Luteolibacter yonseiensis: one gene and its partner. The protein of the gene in region 2 binds, or shares a complex with, the protein of the main gene of each other region. Links are inferred from orthologs where the notes say so. Each region holds a gene or a part of one and is shown on either strand. Other genes may lie near its edges.

The links. Proteins that work in one complex are often made in the same cells at the same time.
Region 1: the proteins of JIN84_RS20005 (region 2) and JIN84_RS10990 are in contact, whole or in part, in a cryo-EM structure (PDB 7NYH), measured with the Escherichia coli proteins. The link is inferred for Luteolibacter yonseiensis from one-to-one orthologs.

What each region holds. Positions count from the first base shown.
Region 1 is NZ_JAENIK010000011.1:306,544-310,730, reverse strand. What follows is about bases 565-3,267. They hold JIN84_RS10990 (NADH-quinone oxidoreductase subunit A), read right to left. Parts: upstream 2,251-3,267; coding sequence 1,879-2,250; downstream 565-1,878. Other genes in these bases: JIN84_RS10975 (HAD family hydrolase), read right to left, coding at 3,244-3,267; JIN84_RS10980 (type B 50S ribosomal protein L31), read left to right, coding at 2,896-3,165; JIN84_RS10985 (helix-turn-helix domain-containing protein), read right to left, coding at 2,369-2,689; JIN84_RS10995 (Dabb family protein), read right to left, coding at 1,551-1,868; JIN84_RS11000 (diflavin oxidoreductase), read right to left, coding at 565-1,451. Also shown: more of JIN84_RS11000, read right to left, coding at 1-564; more of JIN84_RS10975, read right to left, coding at 3,268-3,909; JIN84_RS10970 (MFS transporter), read right to left, coding at 3,906-4,187. UniProt on the Escherichia coli protein: NDH-1 shuttles electrons from NADH, via FMN and iron-sulfur (Fe-S) centers, to quinones in the respiratory chain. The immediate electron acceptor for the enzyme in this species is believed to be ubiquinone.
Region 2 is NZ_JAENIK010000012.1:1,027,589-1,030,547, forward strand. It holds JIN84_RS20005 (NADH-quinone oxidoreductase subunit J family protein), read left to right. Parts: upstream 1-1,177; coding sequence 1,178-1,741; downstream 1,742-2,959. Other genes in the region: JIN84_RS19995 (complex I subunit 1/NuoH family protein), read left to right, coding at 1-460; JIN84_RS20000 (4Fe-4S binding protein), read left to right, coding at 488-1,054; nuoK (NADH-quinone oxidoreductase subunit NuoK), read left to right, coding at 1,787-2,107; nuoL (NADH-quinone oxidoreductase subunit L), read left to right, coding at 2,207-2,959. UniProt on the Escherichia coli protein: NDH-1 shuttles electrons from NADH, via FMN and iron-sulfur (Fe-S) centers, to quinones in the respiratory chain. The immediate electron acceptor for the enzyme in this species is believed to be ubiquinone.

The DNA of each region.
Region 1 (4,187 bases), on a different replicon or contig from region 2:
TAGCTTTCGATCTCGTCCTGATAGAGGTAGTCGGTCGCCTGGTGCGGATTGCCGAAGAACAGCCAGTTCCTCCCCGTCGCGGCGGTTGCCTTGCGATCCTCGAGAAACGCGCGGAACGGGGCGATGCCGGTGCCGGGGCCGCACATGATGACATCCGTGGCGGTATCCGCCGGCAGGCGGAAAGCATTGTTCCCATGGACATAAACCCGTGGTTTTTCCCCACCGGTGAGGCGGTCGGCCAGGAAGGTGGAGCAAATGCCGCCACGCTTGCGGCCGAAGGATTCGTAACGCACGATGCCCACGCACAGGTGGACCTCGCCCGGATGCGCCCGCGGGCTGGAGGCGATGGAGTAAAGCCGTGGCTGGAGTTTCTTCAGGATGGAAACGAACTCCTCGCCATCGGTGAAATCCGCAGGGTGGTCGATGACGAGATCGATCAGGTCACGGCCCCAGCAGAAATCGTCGTAGGCTTTCTTGTCGTCCGCCTCAACCAGCGAGCGGAGGAATGGCGAACCGCTTTTCGCCTGCCATTTCTGGATGATGGACTTGTTGAGCGAACCGATGTCGTAATAACGGATCAAGGCCTCACGCAGGGAAACCTCGCCACCGTTCGGCGCGGGGACGTCACCTGCCTTGAAGGGAAGATTGGCGATGATCTCATCCACCACCTGCGGCGGATTCAACGGATAAACCCCGAGCGCGTCGCCGACCTCGTATTCGAGTCCGGAGCCTTCGAGCGTGAGGGCGATCTGGTTTGTCTGCTTTTCCCCTGCTCCATTGAGATTGTAGTTTTCCACCACACCGGCCGGGAACGGGTTGGTTTTGGAGAAACCGGTTTCAGCGGAATCCGCGGATGCCTCCCCGCCGGAAGACCCCGCTCCGCCCGGCGCGAGGGTCGCGATCACCGCCGCGGACCACTCGGCGTAAGGACCGTCGGGATCCACGTCCACGTCCACCCTGGCGGAGATGCGCTTGGCTCCGAGAGCGGCGAGGCGGGTGTCGAACTCGATGCCGCACTTGCAGAAATCCGGATAGCTGCTGTCCCCCAGTGCCAGCACCGAGTAAGACAGGGCCGGGAGCTGGGGCGCGGAATCGCCCAACAGCCAGCCGTGCAGTTCGGCGGCGCTGTCGGGTGGTTCGCCATCCCCATAGGTGGAGGTGATGATCAGCAGGTTTTTCTCCCCGGCCAACCGCGCGCGGTCGTAGGCGGCCATGTCGTGAAGCTCCACCTCGAAATTGCCTTTTTTCAGCGATTTCACGAGTTTCTTGGCCAGGCCTTCCGCAGTCCCGGTTTGTGACCCGTAAAGCACGGTGACCGGCACAGACGGACCGCTCGCGGCCGCCGCCTGTTGCGCTCCAAGGGCCAGGGCCTTGGAGAGGAAATCGTTCAGCCATGCGCGTTGCTCCGCGGTGAACGGAGCGTCATTTGGAATTTGAATCGGGAAGGCCATTGTTCTGGTGAAATAGCGACCGAGGCCGCAGGGGGGCGGAACTTGTGATGTGGCAGAGCAGGTTTCAAGCCTGATTCATACCAATTCCCCTCATTCGCACTATGAATGCTTCAGATTTTTGGAGGGATCCAACTCGTAAGTCATGGAAAATTCCGCCATCGTTTTCGGTTTGATCCACTTTTCCAGCAATTTCAGATGATGGGCATCGTCCAGCGTGATTCTCAATTTTTCCAGTGAATCAACCTCGATGGAAAAATAGAACTGCCACTGGCAGGAGGGATCGATGTTCCGCCCGGATCTGACGGAAAGAACTTCCGGGATCTTCAGCAGCAGGCTGCGGCTCGTCCGGACAAGCTCTTCCAACCCGGCCGCATCCACCTCTGGCTTGAGCTGGAAGTAGGCCGCATGGTGGATCATCGCCGGAGGCTCAGGATTTCCAACTCAGGGCGCCCTTCTTCAGGGCGTAGACGTAGGCGAATACCAGAATCCCGGCGAAACCCGCCATGCTGATGAGGGCGGCGGGACCCTGGGCCGCGAGATCGCGGAACTGCACGGCCCATGGATACATGAAGACCACCTCGATATCGAAAATCACGAACAGCATCGCGACCAGATAGAACTTCACCGAGAAACGCGGAGCGCCATCACCGACCGGCAACATGCCGCACTCGTAGGCAGAGTCCTTTGTCGCGTTCCGCTTGCCCGAACGACCGAAGATCACACTCGCCGTGAGGGTGGAGCAGGCGAATCCGAGCGCGATCAGGATCTGGAAAAGAACTGGAAGGTAATCTTGTGGCATTGGCGGGACGGGCTGACGCAGTGGTCTTAGAATTCCCCGGGGCAAATGGGTAGGAAAAAATAGGCACAAAAAAACCCGCGCCTTCCGGAAAGGCGCGGGCTTTTTTCAAAAGTCGACATCAGGCGTCGTCCTGGGCGGCTGCCTCGGCAGCGGCGAAGGCGCTCGATGCTTCGTGCACGCGGGATGTGCCCTTGTATTCCTTGCCGATTTTCTCGACGAGGCCGCGGGTCACGAGATTCTGCAGCTTTTCGTAAGCGCGCAGGCGGAGCATTTCTTCACCGCCACTTACGGCGTTACGGACTTTGAGATTGGCGAATACGCGCTCGAAGAGATCGTTGAAACCGAAGATTTTCTTTTCGGCAAGGACGTTACAGAGCTCGTCGGTAACGTGGTCTGGAAGACGGCGTGAGAAGCGGGTACGTTTCGTGGTAATTGCCATAACGACGCGATGATACACCCTCCTGTGACAAAAGCGACTCAAAAAAACGGGAGCCTATCCCAAACCACGTAATTTATTACGCAAGGATTAAATTTCATTTATTTCAATTTTGTGATTTTCCCTGAAGCTAGTGGCTTGACAGGTGGGCGAATTCAGCCACTCTCCGCCTTCCGCCGCGTCGGTAACGTGCCGGACCACCACTTCCCATGAAAAAGGACCTTCATCCGAAATACAATCCGGTCGTCTTCGTTGACATGACCACCGGCAAGCGTTTCATCAGCCGCTCGACCAAGTCTTCCGAAAAGAAGGAAGTCATCGATGGCGTGGAACACAGCATCATCTCCATCGGCATCACGTCCGACTCGCATCCGTTCTTCACCGGCCTCGCCCAGTTCGTGGACACCGAAGGACGCATCGACAAATTCCAAAAGCGTTTCGGTGCCGTCCGCCGCGTTGGGAAGCCGAAGCTCGACTGATTTCCAGTCTGATTTCCCAAATTTCACCAGAACGCCTGGCCGCTCCGCGCGGCCGGGCGTTTTGTTTTCCACCCGGGCTCAACTCAGTTCGTCGAAGCCGTGGATGATGAAATCCGCACCAGCGCGGAGCAGCTGTTCCACCGGGAAGGTTCCGGTGATGGCGACGACCCGGCAGCCCGCCGCTTTCCCCGACAGCACGCCATTGATGGAGTCTTCGATGACGATGCAATCCCTGGTCTCCAGGCCGAGCCTTTCCGCCGTGAGCAAATACGGCTCGGGGTCCGGCTTGCCGCGCGTGATGTCCTCACCGGTGACGATGGTATCGAAGTATTTCCCGAAGCCGAAGGTATCAAACGCCTGTCCCTGGGTCGCGCGGGATGCCGAGGTGGTGAGCCCGTGCCTGCGCCCGGCGGCGTGGCTTTTCGCGAGGAATTCCATCGCCCCGTCGACCAAGGTCACGTGATGGAAGATCTCCGCGAACAGCTCGATCTTGCGGCGGATGATCTCCTCCGCCGTCCGCTTCTGGCCGGGATACATTTCCAGCAACCTTGCCGCCATGCTTTTCTCGGGCGCGCCCTTGAAGGAATACAGGATGGCTTCGTCGTCCAGCGCGTCCCCCAGCTCGGCCGTGAGCGCGATGATGGCTTTCTCATGGATCGGTTCGGAATCGATGAGCACTCCGTCCATGTCGAAGAGAATGCCGCGGGCATCGGCCAGTGTGTCGGAAAGCGAGGGTGTGTTCATGATTCGGTGGTGGTTGGTGGCGCGCCGAGCAGGAGGTTTCCCCGGAGCGCGATGAAGGCTGAGAAAAGAATGACGACCACGAACGCCCCTGGCAATCCGATGAAGTGGCTGATGCCACCGATGAGCGGCGGCCCCGCGAGGAAGCCGAAATAGCCCATCATGGAAATGGCGGCGACACCTTGCCCCACCCCGCCCTCATGGGCGCGGCCACCCGCACCAAGAAGGATGGGAACCAGATTCGCCAGACCGAAGCCCGCCAGCGCGAGACCGAAGAAGGT
Region 2 (2,959 bases):
CACCGAATATTCCTCGATGAAGTTCGCGATGTTCTTCATGGGCGAATATGCCGCGATGGTCATCGGCTCCGCGCTCATCGTGACGCTTTTCCTCGGCGGCTGGTCGATCGGCTTCGGAATCGACGCCCATGTCGCGAAGCTGCACATCGGCGACATCTACTTCGGCGGACTGATCCACCTCGGTTGTTTCCTGACGAAACTGATCGGCTTCATCCTCTTCTTCATCCTCGTGCGCTGGACGGTGCCCCGGTTCCGCTATGACCAGCTGATGAAGCTCGGCTGGGTCGTGTTCTTCGAAGCCGCGCTCATCAACGTCTTCCTCGGCGCCCTCATCCTGGCGGCACCGGATCTCGCGGGAGTCATCATCGCCGTCGGCGCGGTGCTCCTTCTCGTCGTTACCGGAGCGGTGATCTGGGTCGCGAAAGTTTCCGAAGAACGCCCGAAAGTCCTGCGCGCCTAATCCCTTCATTTCCCAACATTTCCTCTCATGGCCGTCGTCAAACTCCAGCGCCCGAAGCTCAACTTCGGTGAGAAAATCTACTTCGGAGCCCTCATCAAGGGTTTCTTCCTCACCATGACCCACGCGGTGAAAACACTGCGGGGGAAATCCGCGGGTTCCAAGGAACTCGCTTCCTCCGGCCTCGGAGTGACCATGCAGTTCCCCGAGCAGCGCTGGGACTCGCACATGCCGGATTACTACCGCGGCGCGCCGACACTCGTCACCGACGAGCAGGGCCGCGAACGCTGTGTGTCCTGCCAGCTCTGCGAATTCATCTGCCCGCCGAAGGCGATCAAGATCAAGCCATCCGAAATCCCTTCCGACGATCCATGGGCGAAGGTCGAGAAGCGTCCCTTGGAATTCGACATCGACATGATCCGCTGCATCTACTGCGGCATGTGCGAGGAAGTCTGCCCCGAGCAGGCCATCTTCCTCCGCAAGGACTACCTCATCACCGGCCTCAAGCGCGCCGACATGGTGCACGACAAGACGAAACTCTACGAGATCGGCGGCACCCGCGTCGGCCTCGTGAACAAGTGGAACGAGCTGAAATGAGTTTGTTGCTCTCCAGCATCCGGCTTTTCAGGGAAGAAGCCCTTTCCGAAAAAACCGATGCTGACGGCTGCCCGCTCTCTTCCTCTCCGCTGAAAACTGAAAACTGAAATCTAGCAACTTCCCATGCCCAGCTACCTCTTCTGGCTCTTTTCCACCGTCATGCTCATCGGCGGCACGGCGGTCGTCGCGTTCCGCAATCCGGTGTCCAGCGCGCTCTCCGTGGTCACCTGTTTCGTCGGACTCGCCGGGCTGTTCATCGGACTCAGCGCGTTCTTCGTCGGAGTCATCCAGATCCTCGTCTATACCGGTGCTGTGATGGTGCTGTTCCTCTTCATCATCATGCTGCTGGACCTCAAGGATGAGGAAAAACCGGCGAAGCCCCTGCTCCCCATCGCTGCCGGCATCGCGCTGGTGGCGGCGTTCATGGTGCAGCTCGTCGGCATCCTGTTCCGCTCGCCGAACAAGATCGCCCCGTTGCTGGATGAGACAACCCTCGCCTCCGCGGCCAAGGGATTCGACAAGGGAAGCAAAATCGCGACCACGCTGCATGATGGCAAGCTTCCCGATGTCCATCTCATCGGCCACACGCTTTTCACCGAATACAATTTCCCGCTGCAGGTCCTCGGCGTGCTTCTCCTCGTCGCCACCGTCGGTGTCGTCGTCCTCTCCAAACGCCAGGCGGAATGAGCCCATCCCTGAAAACAGAACACTGAAACCTCTCGAACTTTTTTCATGGCTACCTTAAACGACTATCTTCTCGTCTCCGGCCTGCTCTTCGCCATCGGCCTCGCCGGCGTGGTGCTCCGCCGGAACATCATCATCGTCTTCATGTGTCTCGAGCTCATGCTCAGCGCGGCGAACCTGACGCTGGTCGCCTTCTCCCGTTTCAACACCACGGCGAACGGACTCCCCGACTACAACGGCCAGATGCTCGTCTTCTTCGTCATCACCGTGGCCGCTGCGGAAGTCGCCGTCGGCCTCGCCATCATCGTCGCCCTCTACCGCGCCCGCCAGACCATCCACACCGACGAACTCACCTCGCTGAAAGGCTGAGGAACACGAACATTGAACACCCGACATTGAAGGACGAGAAATCCGACGACCCGGCATCCGACAAAGTCTTCACCGCTCACTGATCCCATTTCACCCACCATGACCCTACCCTGGATCCTACTTTTCCTGCCACTCGTCGTTGCGGCGGCGAACCAACTGGCGCTGCGCAAAACAGGACTCGCACCGCTGGTCTCCACCGCCTCCGCCGTGGCGACATTCATCATCGCGCTGGTCCTGCTCAAGCAAACCGGCACCACGGCGTTTCCCTGGGCGACGATCGGGGACTTCTCGGTGGAGATCGGCATCAAGCTGGACAAGCTCTCGACCGGCATGATGATCGTCGTGACGGGCATCGGGATGCTGGTGCACATCTTCTCGCTGGCCTACATGAAGGAGGATGAGGCGAAGGCGCGCTACTTCACCGGGCTCTCGCTTTTCATGTTCTCGATGACGGGCATCGTGCTCGCGAACAACTTCATCATGACCTTCATCTTCTGGGAGCTGGTCGGACTCAGCTCCTACCTGCTCATCGGCCACTGGTACCAGAAGGACTCCGCCGCGGATGCCGCGAAAAAGGCCTTCCTCGCGAACCGTGTGGGTGACTTCGGTTTCATGATCGGCATCCTGATGCTGTGGGGCATCACCGGAGCACTTTCCTTCGATGCGATGGCCGAAGGGGTGAAGACCTTCCAAGGCGCCAATCCCGCAATTTTCGCAGGCGTGCTTTCGACCGCCCTGCTGTGTGTCTTCTGCGGCGCCGTCGGCAAATCCGCCCAGCTTCCGCTCCACGTCTGGCTGCCGGACGCCATGGAGGGTCCGACGCCCGTTTCCGCCCTGATCCACGCCGCGACC